DNA from 2 places in the Candidatus Enterococcus lemimoniae genome. Region 2 is predicted to be linked to the other one. Evidence: predicted binding sites of a transcription regulator. Region 2 holds the regulator's gene; the other holds the start of a gene.
The links. The regulator CtsR, encoded in region 2, represses protease genes until heat stress. The targets are predictions, from matches to a motif close to TTGGTCAAAAAAGGTCAAANA.

Region 1 (9,132 bases), 1.2 Mb from region 2:
TTTTAACCTTGATTGGTGCGACTAATTCAATGCTAAAATTTGAAGATGTCCGTATCGTTCGAGACATGCGTAATTCAGTGAATCGTTTAGTAAATTGTGAAACCGCAAATCTAAATAAAACCATCGATGCAGCATCGAAACAAATTGAAAATATCCAATATATTGAAAGTGTTGTTGGACTCTCAGCTTTACCGGAGAAACTGCAGGAGATTGCAGAATTACGCTTAGAATATCCGGAAGTCAGTTTGAAAGAGTTGGGTGAGATGATTCCATCTGGCGCTATTTCGAAATCTGGCATCAATCATCGGATTCGTAAAATCAATGAATTTGCAGATAAACTAAGAGAAAAAAGTGCATAGTTCCGTGTAGAAGGCTAAATCCAAATAGCAGAGGGCTAGGTGAGTAGGATGGGTGTAGAAGATAAAGATTTTATCATGAGGCAAATCAAACAACTGGGAGAAGGACTAGGGACTTTTCTTGGAAAAGAAGATGTAGATAAGATTTTGAGCTTTGGTCAAGATGCTAAAAAAGAAGTGGAAGATGCCTCAATAGATAAAAGCGTAAATACCGATCATGAAAATAAAAAAAGTGAGACAAAGCCTAAATAGCTTTGTCTCACTTTTTTAGTTCCCTTCAATGTAGCGAATTAATTCTTCTTTTGTCACTGACTCATCAAAGATATGCTCACCAATTACGATGGTTGGCACAAATTTAATATTAGCAGCTTCCGCTTCCGCTACGATGGCTTGAACAATTGCAGGTTCTTCTTTTTTAGCTAGTTGCAAATTATCTTCTGCAAATATCGCGACATCTTCTAAAGAAAGATGTCCCCATTGATCTTGGGTATCATACATTTGTTTTAAATCAGTTAAACCCTTTTCAGGTAGATCATAATTGATATGATGATGCATGACATTACCACGTTGCAAACTTTCTTTTTCTTTATCTAAAAGTTTGATGATTCGTTGAACTTTACCGGCTTTAACATATTCATTTAACAAGTCAAAAGATTCTTCAAACCATTTTTTACAATAAGGGCAACGAACATTCATAAATTCTACCATTTTTACGGGTGCTGAATCATTACCAATAGCTAAACCGTTCTCTGTTGTAACTTTTGTTGCATCAATTACTGAAATATCCATTTTAATACCATCCTTTCATTTCTTCTCTCTTTAGTGTAGCGCTTTTTGTTCGTAGTTTAAATAAAAATGCCCAAAATTCTTAAAAGAAATTTTGGGCATTGAGTTTATTTGCTTAATGAGCTACTATTTTCCATTACTTCATCGATCAAGCCGTATTCTTTTGCTTGTTGAGCTGTCATAAAGTTATCACGATCAGTATCACGTTCGATGACTTCAAGTGGTTGACCCGTGCGCTCTGCTAAAATTTTATTTAAGCGATCGCGCGTGTCAAGAATGTGTTTCGCTGCGATTTCGATCTCAGTTGCTTGACCTTGAGCGCCGCCTAGCGGTTGATGGATCATAATTTCAGCGTTTGGTAAGGCAAAACGTTTGCCTTTTGTACCAGCTGTTAGTAAGAAACTCCCCATAGAAGCAGCCATGCCAAGGACGATTGTTTGAACATCTGCTTTAACAAAATTCATTGTATCGAAAATAGCTAAACCAGCAGAAACACTTCCGCCTGGTGAATTGATATAAATATAGATATCTTTTTCAGAGTCTTGCGCATCCAAAAATAGTAATTGCGCAATAACTGAGTTGGCTACATTATCATCGATCGGACCACTCAACATAATGATTCTATCTTTTAATAATCGTGAATAAATGTCATACGCTCTTTCTCCACGAGATGACTGTTCAATGACTGTTGGTATTAAATTCATAGTATATTCCTCCTATATAAAAAACTCTTCAAAATCATTTTATCACAAAGCATACCTTAATGCTTAAAAAAAGTATACTTTATTGGTCAAAAAAGGTCAACATTAATGCACAAGGTTAAACAAAAAAATAAGGAGTTTTTGGTAAAAAAACTTTAGAATATTGCACCTCTAATCCAAAAGTTAGACCTGAAAGTCTAACTTTTGGATTGGAGTTTTTTTTGTATGGCAAAACACACGTTTGAATTTAAACTTAAATTTGTCTATGACTACTTATCAGGTCATGGAGGTACACATTTTCTCCAGAAAAAGTATGGGTTTAAAGATAATTCTTAAATAAGAAAATGGATCAATGCCTATAAAGAATTTGGTGAAGAAGGACTGCTTCGTAGTCTAAAAAATAAAAATTATTCTGTTCAATTTAAGTTAGATGCTATAGAGTTGTATTTAAATACAGAGTTATCCTATCAAGAAGTAGCCAATTATGACTGGTCTATAAGAAGCTATGTCTCAAACGAATGATTGTCCTTATCGTCGCACCTTCCACTCTGATCTAGGTTGGGCTTATCAAATGAATACCTATAGACAAACATTAAAGGACACCTGTATTTTTCAAAATATGTCTCGAAAAGAAACCTGTTTAGATAATTCTCCATAGGAGAATTTTTTCTGTATCTTAAAGCAAGAATTGTATCATGGTAAAGTCAAAATGAGTTAAGAAAAGCAATCGAGAACTACATTTATTATTATAATCATCACCGGATCAAAGAAAAATTGAATTGAAAAAGTCCTGTAGAGTTTCGACAATTCAATCAAAAGACTACATAAAAAATAGAGTGGAAAAATCCACTCTACAAAAAGTCTAACTTTTGGGAGTCACTACATATCCTAAGTTTTTTTGTTTGATTATTATGAAGTTACAACAATGTTTCCGTTTTGATCAGCAGGTTTAAGTAATGTAGCAATTGATGTAAAAAATGCAATAATTGCAGGAATAGTTGTCCAACAGAATACTAAGTACATAATGCCTTTTCCAGAAAAGCCAGAATAGAATTTATGAACACCTAGACCACCTAAGAAAAATGCTAAGATAAAATAAATCCATTTGTTAACGACTCTGCCATGCTGTACATAGCCACCAACTGATTGTGTATTGTTATTTTCATTAACAATGTTGATATTGATTTTGTCTTGTAAATTGTCAGTTGCACTTACAGCCTTTTCTGCTTTGTGGATGATTAATTCGTCACCATCTTCAAATACATCGACAAGATCACCAATTTCTGGTTTAAAATTAAACCATTCATACAGTGCGCGTGTCGTACTTCCATCTTCATTTGCGATAACAACATCATCGAAATCCAACTTAATAACTTTTTTCCCCATATTAACTTCCCAACTCTCATATATAATATTACTACTGTCATATTATATCATTAATGGAATGGGTAATCTAGACCTTTTAATAAAGTAGATAATTAGAATATACAAAAGAAAATAAAAAACTAAGTGAAATAACTAATTCTTCTCTTATTTTTTGCGCATATGAAAGAGTGTGTTATACTAAAAAAACAAGAATGAAAAGAGTGAGGGAATCCCAATGGTTGTTTTTATTGCAGGTATTACAGGTGTTTTGATCGGTGCTGTGATCGTATCAGTCGGCGTAGCATTACGTGTGACCTATGAGGAGCGTAAGGCTGTCCGGTATCGAGAACTAGAAAACTATGTCAAGGAAATAGAGACATTGAATCTTCTGAACAAGAAAATCAATGAGATCCTCCAAAAAAGAGACATCTATGTCGACAAATCAGTCAATTTTATTTCAATGGATGATTGTTATATCAGTATCGACGATTTTATCTATTTAGAATCGTTTTCGGCTCAAAATAATTTCTATTTGCCTACATACTTGATTGAAGAGTTTTTCAAAAAAATTGCACATAGAAAAGTCATTTTAACGCCTGATGAAGTGATCTCAATGGGCGGCAGTACGTATAAAGGCGGTCGGGTCATCTTAGAAAGTTTTTCAGATGAGTTACTTTCAATCATCGAAGACAAGAAACGACAAATGAAGCGATTAACGCATAAACCGTTATATTATTTCCAAAGAGGTTAAAAATAGGTGGCACTCCAATCATTTGGGGTGTCTTTTTTTATATAGTCAAAAATACAAACGATAAGTAAGAAAATTAATACGGATGTTTTTAGAATTTTCTGAATCTTTTTATCAAATTTTATTGACATTCTCATTTATTCGGTTTATAGTTAACAAAAGCTTTTATTTATCACATGCTATTTTAATCTTTATAGATTTTATAAAAGAGGAGACCATTGCCATGAAAAAGACAAACAACAACCACGTATTAGTCATTATTTTATCGTGTAGGACTTAGAACACTGAGAAATTTCGCAGATGTTTGAGTCCTGTTTGTCTTTGGTAGATGGGGTTCTTACTAAGACATCCCATTTAATCGATGGGATGTTTTTTTTGTAGAAAGTGCTGTGCTGTAAAGAGGCAATGCATAAATAAGAAACTGAAGCAGAAGAATCTGAAAAATGGAATTCTCTGCAGATAACAGAATTGGAGTGGATGAAACATGCGTAGTGATCAAATCAAAAAAGGAATCGAAGCCGCCCCTGCTAGAAGCTTGCTTTATGCGACTGGACAGGTTAAAAATGCCAAAGATATGGACAAGCCGTTTATTGCAATTTGCAATTCTTATATTGATATTGTCCCGGGTCATGTGCATTTGAGAGAATTAGCGGATGTGGCAAAAGAAGCAATCCGTGAAGCGGGAGGAATTCCTTTTGAATTCAATACGATCGGTGTAGACGATGGGATTGCTATGGGACATATTGGTATGCGTTATTCACTGCCAAGTCGAGAAATTATTGCAGATGCTGCAGAAACTGTCATTAATGCTCATTGGTTTGATGGTGTTTTTTACATCCCAAACTGTGACAAAATCACTCCAGGAATGTTGATGGCCAGTGTTCGGACCAATGTTCCAGCCATTTTTTGTTCAGGCGGACCTATGAAAGCAGGCGTTGACCCAAGAGGACATACAACCACACTTTCTAATATGTTTGAAGCGGTCGGTACTTTTAAAGAAGGTAAAATGACTGAAGAAGAATTTAATTTTATGGAACAAAATGCTTGCCCAACTTGCGGTTCATGTGCAGGAATGTTTACGGCAAACTCTATGAACTGTTTGATGGAAGTTTTAGGAATGGCTTTACCGGGTAATGGTACGATTTTAGCTGTATCAGATGAACGTAGAGAATTAGTTAGAAAATCCGCTTTTCATTTGATGGACCTAGTTAAAAATCAGGTGAAACCAAGAGATATCATTACGAAAGAAGCAATTGATGATGCTTTTGCTTTAGATATGGCAATGGGCGGTTCAACAAATACTGTCTTGCATACCTTAGCGATCGCTAATGAAGCTGAGATTGATTATAACCTGGAGGAAGTCAATGCAATTGCAGAGCGTGTTCCATACCTTTCTAAAATTGCACCCTCTTCTGCGTACTCAATGCATGATGTACATGAAGCAGGCGGCGTTCCAGCAATCATGAAAGAGTTAGTTGATCTAGGTAATGCTATTCATCCAGATCGAATCACGGTTACAGGAAAAACGATTCGTGAAAATGTTCAGGATGCTGTAATCAAAAATGAAGAAGTCATCCATCCAAAAGAAAATCCATACAGCCCAGTCGGTGGTTTATCGATTTTATATGGCAATATTGCACCTAAAGGCAGTGTGATCAAAGTTGGTGGTGTTGATCCATCAATCAAAAAATTTGTTGGAAAAGCGATTTGTTTCAGTTCCCATGATGAAGCTGTTGCTGCAATCGATGATCATACAGTAACCAAAGGACATGTTGTTGTGATTCGTTATGAAGGACCAAAGGGCGGTCCTGGTATGCCAGAGATGTTGGCACCAACATCGAGTATCGTTGGACGTGGTTTAGGTAAAGATGTTGCCTTGATCACTGATGGCCGATTCTCTGGAGCAACTCGGGGAATTGCTGTAGGACATATTTCTCCAGAAGCAGCTGCAGGTGGTCCAATCGCTTTGGTAAAAGATGGTGACGAAATCGAAATCGATTTAATCAATAGAACACTAGAACTACATGTTTCTGATGAAGAGTTGGCGAAACGAAATGACCAATTGCCGAAATTCAAAGCTAAGGTAAAAACAGGATACTTAGCACGTTATACAGCATTGGTAACTTCAGCTCATACAGGCGGAATCATGCAGATTCCAGAAGATTTGCTAGACTAGAGGAGGGAAGCTCATGGCAGAACAACGAAGAAAAATGAAAAATGGCTCAAAGATTTTGATAGAAGCGTTGTTGAAGCAAAAGGTAGAAATGATTTTTGGTTATCCTGGTGGAGCAGTCCTTCCTTTATATGACGCTTTATATGATGGCGATATTCCTCATATTTTGACGCGACATGAACAAGGCGCTGTACATGCGGCTGAAGGTTACGCTAAAGCAACTGGTAAACCTGGTGTTGTGATCGTAACCAGCGGTCCTGGTGCAACGAATGCAATTACCGGGATTGCGGATGCGATGAGTGATTCGATTCCAATGGTTGTGTTTACAGGTCAAGTTCTCACAGATGGTATCGGAAAAGATGCTTTTCAGGAAGCCGATGTGATCGGATTAACCATGCCCATCACCAAAAATAATTATCAGGTTAGAGAAACCAAAGAGCTACCAAGAATTATCGAAGAAGCCTTTCATATTGCAACAACGGGCAGAAAAGGACCAGTTGTGATCGATTTACCAAAGGATATCACTATAATGGAATCAGATGCAGAGATTGAGGTCAAACTAAACTTACCAAGCTATCAACCAACCTTGAAACCGAATAAGCTTCAGGTGAAAAAATTGATGGAAGCTCTTGCTATAGCCAAAAAACCACTAGTACTTGTAGGTGCGGGTGTCTTACACGCTGATGCGGGAAAAGAATTAGTAGCATTTATCAATAAATATCAAGTACCAGCATTGAGTTCTTTACTAGGGTTAGGGGCTATCCCAACTGAACACGAATTATTCTTAGGGATGGGTGGTATGCATGGATCGTTTGCAGCCAATATGGCGCTGACAGATTGCGATTTGCTGATTAATATCGGCTCTCGTTTTGATGATCGTTTAGCCAGTGCACCAAAAGAATTTGCTTCAAATGCAATGATTGCTCATGTGGATATCGATCCAGCTGAAATTGGGAAAATCATTGAGACACAAATTCCGATTGTAGCCGATGCCAAAGAGACCTTAAAAGAAATGCTGAAAATCGAAGTCACATGCAGCGATACGACTGATTGGAAAAAATTAAATCTTTCTAGAAAAAAATTACATCCGTTTAAATACGATAAAGAGCAAACCACTGAAATCAAGCCGCAAAAAGTCATCGAATTCATCGGTGAATTGACGAAGGGTGAAGCGATTGTTGCAACCGATGTAGGTCAACATCAAATGTGGGCAGCTCAATTTTATCCATTCAAAAATGAGAAGCAATTGATTACTAGTGGTGGTCTTGGGACAATGGGGTATGGCATTCCAGCGGCAATCGGTGCAAAATTAGGGTGTCCAGATAAGGAAGTCGTATTATTCGTAGGTGATGGCGGTTTCCAAATGACCAATCAAGAATTAGCTATTTTGAACATTTATAATAGTCCAATCAAGATTGTGATCCTAAACAATCAATCATTAGGGATGGTTCGCCAGTGGCAGGAAAGTTTCTTTAACGAACGTCGTTCAGAATCTGTCTTTGAGAGCCAACCAGACTTTGTTAAAATGGCAGAAGCTTATCATATCAAAGGCGTTAGGCTTGATAATCCGGCGACCATTGAAGCTGATTTGACTGAGGCATTTAAAGAAACTGGTTCGATTTTGATCGAAGTGATGGTTTCGCCAACTGAACATGTACTACCAATGGTTCCGGCTGGCAAAGCTAACTATCAAATGCTGGGGGTGGACTAAAATGAAACGGATCATTACAGCAACAGTCAATAATAATTCTGGTGTCTTGAATCGCTTCAGTGGCGTGCTGACACGCAGACAAGTCAACATCGACAGTATTTCAGTTGGTCCAACAGAGTTAGATCATGTATCACGAATCACCATAGTGGTTCAAGTATCAGATTTAAAAGAAGCAGAACAGGTCACTAAACAATTAAATAAACAAATCGATGTGATTAAAGTTTCAGATATCACAGATGAAGCGCATTTAGAAAGAGAATTAGCATTGGTAAAAGTCAATGCACCAGCAGCAGTTCGCGCTGAATTATTCTCAGTGATCGATCCGTTTAGAGCCAATGTGATCGATGTCGGCACTCGCTCAGTGGTGATTCAAGTTACAGGAACGAGTGAAAAAATCAGTGCTTTCGTTGATGTTGTCGCACCATATGGCATCAAACAATTAGCAAGAACAGGCGTCACTGGATTTACCAGAGGCAACAACTAAAAATGGGTCTTAAAGCATACGCTTATAAGCATAAAAAATTTGGAGGGTTCAACAATGGCAAAAGTATATTACGATAATTCAGTAGAGAACAATCAATTAGAAGGAAAAACAATTGCAATCATCGGTTATGGTTCACAAGGTCATGCTCATGCGCAAAACCTAAGAGATAACGGTAATCAAGTGATCATCGGAATCCGTGAAGGAAAATCATCAGAAGCTGCTCGTAATGATGGTTTCGACGTATTATCTGTTGAAGAAGCATCTAAAAAAGCAGATGTTGTAATGATCTTAGCACCAGACGAAATTCAAGGAGATCTTTATGACAAAGAGATTGCACCAAATCTAGAAGCAGGTAACGCGTTAGCTTTCGGACACGGCTTCAATATTCATTTTGATGTAATCAACCCACCAAAAGATGTGGATGTTTTCTTAGTTGCTCCTAAAGGACCAGGACACCTTGTTCGTCGTACCTTTACAGAAGGGTTTGCAGTACCTGCATTATTTGCGGTTTATCAAGATGCAACAGGAAAAGCCAGTGATGTTGCCTTATCTTATGCCAAAGGAATCGGCGCAACACGTGTTGGTGTGTTAGAAACAACCTTTAAAGAAGAAACTGAAACTGATTTGTTCGGTGAACAAGCAGTATTATGTGGTGGTTTAACAAGCTTGATCGAAGCTGGATTTGAAACGTTGACAGAAGCTGGTTACCAACCAGAATTGGCATACTTTGAAGTATGTCATGAATTGAAATTGATCGTTGATCTGATTTATGAAGGAGGATTTGAGAAAATGCGTAACTCAATCTCAA
Region 2 (9,132 bases):
GTAAAGGCACGCCTGTCCATTGTGATACCACATTAGCAACATCTTCTTCTGTTACCCGATTAGCATAACCAGACGCTTCTTTTTGTTCTAATAATAAAATATTCTCTAATTTACGTGCCAATTTTTTCTCTTTTTGACGTAACCTAGCAGCACTTTCAAATGACTGAGCTTGAATTGCTGCTTCTTTTTCTTCAACTAAACGAGCAATTTCCAAGCGCAAATTATTGATTTCAGAAGGTTCGTCGGCTAAATCCAAACGAACTTTTGCTGAAGACTCATCCATCAAATCAATTGCTTTGTCTGGTAACTGACGAGAATTGATATAGCGTACAGATAATTGAACCGCTGCATGTAGCGCATCATCTGTAATCTCCACACCATGATGTTCTTCATAACGAGAACGTAAACCTTTTAGAATCTCTTCTGCTTCCTCTGGTGTTGGTTCATCAACTTGCACACGGGCAAAACGTCGTTCTAAAGCAGAATCTTTTTCGATATACTTTTGATATTCATCTAATGTTGTTGCACCGATTGTTTGCAATTCACCTCTTGCAAGTGCTGGTTTTAATATATTTGATGCATCGATTGCGCCTTCAGCACCACCTGCACCAATCAAAGTGTGCAATTCATCAATAAATAAAATGACTTCGCCATCTTGATAAATCTCATCGATCACCTTTTTGAGCCGATCTTCAAACTCTCCACGATACTTAGTACCAGCTACTAAAGCGCCCATATCTAACATCATCAAGCGTTTTTCTTGCATATCTTCTGGCACTTCACCATTGACGATTTTTTGAGCTAACCCTTCAGCAATCGCTGTTTTACCAACGCCAGGTTCTCCAACTAAAACAGGGTTATTTTTTGTACGACGGCTTAAAATTTGAATCAAACGTCTAACTTCTTGTGAACGTCCAACTACTGGATCAAGATTTTTTTCACGAGCTAATTTTGTTAAATCACGTGCTAAAGAATCTAATGTTGGCGTTCCTTTTGGTGCTGCTTTTTGAGCTTGATTATTTCTTCGACGTCCTACATTACCACTCATTTGTGGATCTGTTATACCAATTTTTTTCATTAAAAGCTGGCGCATTTTGGATAAACTTAAGCCCAGATTCAATAAAATACGTGATGCTAGTATATCTTCATCTCTTAATAACCCTAATAAAATATGTTCTGTACCAATATTTGGTGCACCTAAACGCTTGGCTTCATCACCAGCATATGCAAAAATTTGCTTTGCACGAGGAGAATAAGGCAAGTATGAACCTTTAGGATAGGCTTTTACAGTACCATAACCCGTCAAGTGTTCGATTTCTTCACGAATATCGTTTTTATCAGCATTCAACTGGCGCAATGATTTCCCAGCAATTCCATTTGGCTCCAAAACTAATGCCAATAGCAAATGCTCTGATCCAACAGATTGATGCCTAAAATATTTTGCTTCTTCTTGTGCAATGGCTAAGACTGCCTTGGCACTTTCTGTAAATAATTCATCCATATTATCATTCCTCCTCGTAACTCAAACGTTCTAAAAATGAATGCATCAATTGAGCACGTAAATAATCTTCATTTGATCCTGCTTTGCCTAGAACTTGTTTTCCAAGAACTGACAACATCAGGTTTCCTTCTCTTTTGGTGATCACTTCTTCTTCGTACAACTTTTGTATAAAAATCAGTGCATCTTTTTCTGAAAGTTCATTGCCTGTAAACTGAGCAATCTGTTTTAACAATTGATCACTATCAGAAATTTGAACCTTGGCGATTCGAATGTAACCACCGCCACCACGTTTACTTTCAACAGAATAGCCGCGTTGAATTGTAAAGCGTGTATTGATAACATAATTAATCTGGGATGGAACACAATTGAATAAATGAGCCATTTCGGCTCTGCGAATCTCAATTTTACTGCTCTCTTCAAGAATCTTCTTTAGATATGCTTCTATTAAATCCGAAGTATTTTGATTACTCATCACACTCATCCTTTTCCCTTGACTAATACTGACCTTAATTATACATAACTTCAACTGTTTAATAAAGGAGAATGCCTAATTTGATAAGAAAAAGTAAATATAGATAACGCATTGGGTATTTCATTAGAACAAAAAAGAACAGAGCAATTACTCTGTTCTTTCAATCGGGAAGACAGGATTCGAACCTGCGACCCCTTGGTCCCAAACCAAGTGCTCTACCAAGCTGAGCTACTTCCCGTAGCTATAATAATAAAAAAAGACTAAACGCTTAAAAGGAACGAATACACATTACCTTCTAATCCGCAGTCAAACCTATCAACTATGCACCCAAAGGGAGTCGAACCCCTAACCTCTTGATTCGTAGTCAAGCACTCTATCCAGTTGAGCTATGGGTGCTACATGTCATACATCTGTATGTCACTGCAATGCCGAGGACCGGAATCGAACCGGTACGGTGATCACTCACCGCAGGATTTTAAGTCCTGTGCGTCTGCCAGTTCCGCCACCCCGGCGAACAAGCTAAGCGGAAAACGGGGTTCGAACCCGCGACCCCCACCTTGGCAAGGTGGTGCTCTACCACTGAGCTATTTCCGCAATTTGGATGCCGGCTAAAGGATTTGAACCCTCGACCCTCTGATTACAAATCAGATGCTCTACCAACTGAGCTAAGCCGGCGTATTCGCCAAGTATTAAACGAGACTAAAAATGCGGGTGAAGGGACTTGAACCCCCACGCCGTAAGGCGCTAGATCCTAAATCTAGTGCGTCTGCCAATTCCGCCACACCCGCAAAATATTCCTATGAGCCGTGCAGGGCTCGAACCTGCGACCCTCTGATTAAAAGTCAGATGCTCTACCAACTGAGCTAACGGCTCAAAAAATGGAGGTTGACGGGATCGAACCGCCGACCCCCTGCTTGTAAGGCAGGTGCTCTCCCAGCTGAGCTAAACCTCCAAGACAACACTTTAGCGTGGCGACGTCCTACTCTCACAAAGGGAAACCCTTCACTACAATCGGCGCTAAGAAGCTTAACTTCTGTGTTCGGCATGGGAACAGGTGTATCCTTCTCGCTATCGCCACCACACTGGGTGTTGTTACTATTAAGTTGAGTGATTATTCACTCAAAACTGGATTGAAGTAGTAATCAAACATTCCGAAAATACTTTTTTATTTCGTTTCTTTGGTTAAGTCCTCGACCGATTAGTATTGGTCCGCTCCGTACATCACTGCACTTCCACTTCCAACCTATCTACCTGATCATCTCTCAGGGGTCTTACTTTCTTAAAGAAATGGGAAATCTCATCTTGAGGTGGGCTTCACACTTAGATGCTTTCAGCGTTTATCCCTTCCCTACATAGCTACCCAGCAATGCCCTTGGCAGAACAACTGGTACACCAGCGGTAAGTCCATCCCGGTCCTCTCGTACTAAGGACAGCTCCTCTCAAATTTCCAACGCCCGCGACGGATAGGGACCGAACTGTCTCACGACGTTCTGAACCCAGCTCGCGTGCCGCTTTAATGGGCGAACAGCCCAACCCTTGGGACCGACTACAGCCCCAGGATGCGACGAGCCGACATCGAGGTGCCAAACCTCCCCGTCGATGTGGACTCTTGGGGGAGATAAGCCTGTTATCCCCAGGGTAGCTTTTATCCGTTGAGCGATGGCCCTTCCATGCGGAACCACCGGATCACTAAGCCCGACTTTCGTCCCTGCTCGACTTGTAAGTCTCGCAGTCAAGCTCCCTTCTGCCTTTACACTCTGCGAATGATTTCCAACCATTCTGAGGGAACCTTTGGGCGCCTCCGTTACCTTTTAGGAGGCGACCGCCCCAGTCAAACTGCCCACCTGACACTGTCTCCCACCACGATAAGTGGTGCGGGTTAGAGGGTTCATAACACAAGGGTAGTATCCCACCAGCGCCTCCTCCGAAACTAGCGTTCCGGATTCATCGGCTCCTACCTATCCTGTACATGTGGTACAAACACTCAATATCAAGCTACAGTAAAGCTCCATGGGGTCTTTCCGTCCTGTCGCGGGTAACCTGCATCTTCACAGGTACTAAAATTTCACCGAGTCTCTCGTTGAGACAGTGCCCAAATCGTTACGCCTTTCGTGCGGGTCGGAACTTACCCGACAAGGAATTTCGCTACCTTAGGACCGTTATAGTTACGGCCGCCGTTTACTGGGGCTTCAATTCTGAGCTTCGCCGAAGCTAACCCATCCTCTTAACCTTCCAGCACCGGGCAGGCGTCAGCCCCTATACTTCATCTTTCGATTTTGCAGAGACCTGTGTTTTTGATAAACAGTCGCTTGGGCCTATTCACTGCGGCTGACCGAAGTCAGCACCCCTTCTCCCGAAGTTACGGGGTCATTTTGCCGAGTTCCTTAACGAGAGTTCGCTCGCTCACCTTAGGATACTCTCCTCGACTACCTGTGTCGGTTTACGGTACGGGCAGTTGTTTTCTCACTAGAAGCTTTTCTTGACAGTGTGACATCAGGAACTTCGGTACTATTATTTCCCTCCCCATCACAGCTTGTCCGTAAAGAGTAAAGCATTTGACTCTACTCAAGACTTACTGCTTGGACATGCACTTCCAGTCGCATGCATTCCTTAGCCTCCTGCGTCCCTCCATTGCTCAAACAAAAACAACTGGTACAGGAATATCAACCTGTTGTCCATCGCCTACGCCTATCGGCCTCGGCTTAGGTCCCGACTAACCCTGGGCGGACGAGCCTTCCCCAGGAAACCTTAGTCATACGGTGGACGGGATTCTCACCCGTCTTTCGCTACTCATACCGGCATTCTCACTTCTAAGCGCTCCAGCCGTCCTCACGATCGACCTTCAACGCCCTTAGAACGCTCTCCTACCATTACACCAGAGGTGTAATCCACAGCTTCGGTAAACTATTTAGCCCCGGTACATTTTCGGCGCAGGGTCACTCGACTAGTGAGCTATTACGCACTCTTTAAATGGTGGCTGCTTCTGAGCCAACATCCTAGTTGTCTGTGCAACCCCACATCCTTTTCCACTTAATAGTTATTTTGGGACCTTAGCTGGTGGTCTGGGCTGTTTCCCTTTCGACTACGGATCTTATCACTCGCAGTCTGACTCCCGGATATAAATGAATGGCATTCGGAGTTTATCTGAATTCGGTAACCCGAGATGGGCCCCTAGTCCAAACAGTGCTCTACCTCCATCATTCTTAATTCCGAGGCTAGCCCTAAAGCTATTTCGGAGAGAACCAGCTATCTCCAAGTTCGTTTGGAATTTCTCCGCTACCCACAGCTCATCCCCGCACTTTTCAACGTACGTGGGTTCGGTCCTCCAGTGCGTTTTACCACACCTTCAACCTGGCCATGGGTAGATCACATGGTTTCGGGTCTACGACTACATACTCATTCGCCCTATTCAGACTCGCTTTCGCTGCGGCTCCGGCTCTTCACCTTAACCTCGCATGCAATCGTAACTCGCCGGTTCATTCTACAAAAGGCACGCCATCACCCATTAACGGGCTTTGACTTGTTGTAGGCACACGGTTTCAGGATCTATTTCACTCCCCTTCCGGGGTGCTTTTCACCTTTCCCTCACGGTACTGGTTCACTATCGGTCATTAGGGAGTATTTAGCCTTGCGGGATGGTCCCCGCGGATTCCGACGGAATTTCTCGTGTTCCGCCGTACTCAGGATCCTCCTAGGTGTTGCCAACATTTCGTCTACGGGGCTATTACCCACTTTGGCGAACCTTTCCAGGTTCTTCGACTATCTTGACAGACTACCATAACGGAGTCCTACAACCCCAACAAGCAAGCTTGTTGGTTTGGGCTCTTCCCGTTTCGCTCGCCGCTACTCAGGGAATCGAATTTTCTTTCTCTTCCTGCAGGTACTTAGATGTTTCAGTTCTCTGCGTCTACCTCTATCCAGCTATGTATTCACTGAATAGTAACATCCTATAAAAGATGCTGGGTTTCCCCATTCGGAAATCTCTGGATCATAGCTCACTTACAGCTCCCCAAAGCATATCGGTGTTAGTCCCGTCCTTCATCGGCTCCTAATGCCAAGGCATCCACCGTGCGCCCTTATTCACTTAACCTTACGATCTTACGATCGGTTTTGTTTGGTTCGTTTCTCTAGCGATAGAGGCGTGACCAATAAAATAAGCATTCGAACTATTTTACTTAAAAAACTCATTCAACGCGGTGTTCTCGGTTTGTTTTGATTACTTTTTTACTTCAATATCCAGTTTTCAATGAACAATTCGTTTGAGAGAATCATATAATAAGAAAGAAAATCCAATGATTAACTTCTTCTATAAGAGTAAACCTCTCAAAACTGAACAAAGTAGCGACGAATGTGTAAGTTTCCGTAATATTCCTTAGAAAGGAGGTGATCCAGCCGCACCTTCCGATACGGCTACCTTGTTACGACTTCACCCCAATCATCTATCCCACCTTAGGCGGCTGGCTCCACAAGGGTTACCTCACCGACTTCGGGTGTTACAAACTTTCGTGGTGTGACGGGCGGTGTGTACAAGGCCCGGGAACGTATTCACCGCGGCGTGCTGATCCGCGATTACTAGCGATTCCGGCTTCATGTAGGCGAGTTGCAGCCTACAATCCGAACTGAGAGAAGCTTTAAGAGATTTGCATGACCTCGCGGCCTAGCGACTCGTTGTACTTCCCATTGTAGCACGTGTGTAGCCCAGGTCATAAGGGGCATGATGATTTGACGTCATCCCCACCTTCCTCCGGTTTGTCACCGGCAGTCTCGCTAGAGTGCCCAACTGAATGATGGCAACTAACAATAAGGGTTGCGCTCGTTGCGGGACTTAACCCAACATCTCACGACACGAGCTGACGACAACCATGCACCACCTGTCACTTTGTCCCCGAAGGGAAGACTTGATCTCTCAAGCGGTCAAAGGATGTCAAGACCTGGTAAGGTTCTTCGCGTTGCTTCGAATTAAACCACATGCTCCACCGCTTGTGCGGGCCCCCGTCAATTCCTTTGAGTTTCAACCTTGCGGTCGTACTCCCCAGGCGGAGTGCTTAATGCGTTAGCTGCAGCACTGAAGGGCGGAAACCCTCCAACACTTAGCACTCATCGTTTACGGCGTGGACTACCAGGGTATCTAATCCTGTTTGCTCCCCACGCTTTCGAGCCTCAGCGTCAGTTACAGACCAGAGAGTCGCCTTCGCCACTGGTGTTCCTCCATATATCTACGCATTTCACCGCTACACATGGAATTCCACTCTCCTCTTCTGCACTCAAGTCTCCCAGTTTCCAATGACCCTCCCCGGTTGAGCCGGGGGCTTTCACATCAGACTTAAGAAACCGCCTGCGCTCGCTTTACGCCCAATAAATCCGGACAACGCTTGCCACCTACGTATTACCGCGGCTGCTGGCACGTAGTTAGCCGTGGCTTTCTGGTTAGATACCGTCAAGGTAAGAGCAGTTACTCTCCTACTTGTTCTTCTCTAACAACAGAGTTTTACGATCCGAAAACCTTCTTCACTCACGCGGCGTTGCTCGGTCAGACTTTCGTCCATTGCCGAAGATTCCCTACTGCTGCCTCCCGTAGGAGTCTGGGCCGTGTCTCAGTCCCAGTGTGGCCGATCACCCTCTCAGGTCGGCTATGCATCATGGCCTTGGTGAGCCGTTACCTCACCAACTAGCTAATGCACCGCGGGTCCATCCATCAGTGACACCCGAAAGCGCCTTTCAAATCAACACCATGCGGTGTCGACTGTTATGCGGTATTAGCACCTGTTTCCAAGTGTTATCCCCCTCTGATGGGTAGGTTACCCACGTGTTACTCACCCGTCCGCCACTCCTCTTTTCAAATGAGTGCAAGCACTCGGTAGAAAAGAAGCGTTCGACTTGCATGTATTAGGCACGCCGCCAGCGTTCGTCCTGAGCCAGGATCAAACTCTCATAATAAAAGTTGAACACGATCTTGCGATCGATAAGCTCATTTGGTTGCTAGCATATTGCTTGCTTGTTAAAAATTGTTGTTTGTTTTTACCGTTGTAAAAACAACCTACACATTTGGTTCGTCTTACTTTGTTCAGTTTTCAAAGGTCTACTGTGTTACCTCGCAGCAACTTTTATATCATATCAAATCTTTGATTTGATGTCAACACTTTTTTAAAAAAGTTTCAAAGTTTTTTTCTGCTCGATGTCATCAATTGTTTCGTGACAACTTCATTAGTTTATCAGGTTACTTGTTATTTGTCAACAACTTTCTCGCTGATTTTTCAAGTTTTTTCAAACTCGAATTGTTATTCTATTTTCGTTCAGCCATCTTTGTTTCTTGCGACAACTTCACTATTTTATCAGGTCCACAGCTGCTTGTCAACAACTATTTTACTGATTGCAAAAGTTTTTTCCCAACTTAAGCTGTTATATTATCTTCATCGTTTGACATGTTTCCTCGGTGCCTTGCGACAAGATATAATATACCAAGATTCTAGGCGTAGGTCAACTAAAACTTGCACTTTTTTGAAAGTTTTTTCCGTTACCGATTGTTTTATTACTTTTGTTCTTTAATGTTCGTTTTTGAGAAAAAAACGGCTCTTTTCGCCTTGTTTCTTAATTTTTGGTAACATATTCTAAATTTACCGTAACTTCTCTTTGTTTTTGTCAATTTTTCTATTTTTTTGTTAGAATGAAGAAGAAGAATTCTACTATTATATATGGAGGAAATGAATGATATGAAAATTTTAGTTGCTGATGATGATAAAGAGATTGTAGAACTACTGAGTATTTATATTCACAACGAAGGCTATGAAGTGGTTAAGGCTTATGATGGAAAAGAAGCCTTATCGAAAATTCGGACTATTTCAGATATTGATTTACTTATACTAGATATCATGATGCCAATCATGGACGGTATGCAAGTTGTGAAAGAGTTGCGAAAAGAATCTCAAATTCCAATTATTATGTTGACTGCTAAAACGACAGACATGGATAAAATCAAGGGCTTGGTAGCTGGTGCAGATGACTATGTTACAAAGCCATTCAATCCATTGGAAGTTATGGCTCGAGTTAAATCTATTTTAAGACGTAGCCAAATGCAACAAAAAGCTGACGAACCAGATGTACTTGAAATCGGCTCACTAATCATCAATAAAGACTCTCATGAAGTAAAAACAGTTGATGG

Region 1: clpP (ATP-dependent Clp endopeptidase proteolytic subunit ClpP) is a predicted target of CtsR. The motif match lies at 1,929-1,949, and genes of this name have one in related genera.

Annotation. Positions count from the first base shown of each region.
Region 1 covers NZ_CP147248.1:1,181,856-1,190,987, reverse strand. Annotated here, with positions in the region: gene whiA (DNA-binding protein WhiA) at 1-359, shown strand, start outside; gene A5866_RS05730 (hypothetical protein) at 408-608, shown strand; gene A5866_RS05725 (DsbA family protein) at 624-1,145, opposite strand; gene clpP (ATP-dependent Clp endopeptidase proteolytic subunit ClpP) at 1,250-1,846, opposite strand; partial or broken gene A5866_RS17055 (IS3 family transposase) at 2,343-2,626, shown strand; gene A5866_RS05710 (TM2 domain-containing protein) at 2,753-3,229, opposite strand; gene A5866_RS05705 (hypothetical protein) at 3,444-3,959, shown strand; gene ilvD (dihydroxy-acid dehydratase) at 4,441-6,132, shown strand; gene ilvB (biosynthetic-type acetolactate synthase large subunit) at 6,146-7,840, shown strand; gene ilvN (acetolactate synthase small subunit) at 7,842-8,324, shown strand; gene ilvC (ketol-acid reductoisomerase) at 8,379-9,132, shown strand, end outside.
Region 2 covers NZ_CP147248.1:2,425,733-2,434,864, reverse strand. Annotated here, with positions in the region: gene A5866_RS11535 (ATP-dependent Clp protease ATP-binding subunit) at 1-1,501, opposite strand, end outside; gene A5866_RS11530 (CtsR family transcriptional regulator) at 1,506-1,973, opposite strand; tRNA gene A5866_RS11525 (tRNA-Pro) at 2,138-2,211, opposite strand; tRNA gene A5866_RS11520 (tRNA-Arg) at 2,296-2,369, opposite strand; tRNA gene A5866_RS11515 (tRNA-Leu) at 2,400-2,485, opposite strand; tRNA gene A5866_RS11510 (tRNA-Gly) at 2,496-2,567, opposite strand; tRNA gene A5866_RS11505 (tRNA-Thr) at 2,576-2,648, opposite strand; tRNA gene A5866_RS11500 (tRNA-Leu) at 2,680-2,761, opposite strand; tRNA gene A5866_RS11495 (tRNA-Lys) at 2,774-2,846, opposite strand; tRNA gene A5866_RS11490 (tRNA-Val) at 2,853-2,925, opposite strand; rRNA gene rrf (5S ribosomal RNA) at 2,940-3,055, opposite strand; rRNA gene A5866_RS11480 (23S ribosomal RNA) at 3,152-6,063, opposite strand; rRNA gene A5866_RS11475 (16S ribosomal RNA) at 6,350-7,910, opposite strand; gene A5866_RS11470 (response regulator transcription factor) at 8,684-9,132, shown strand, end outside.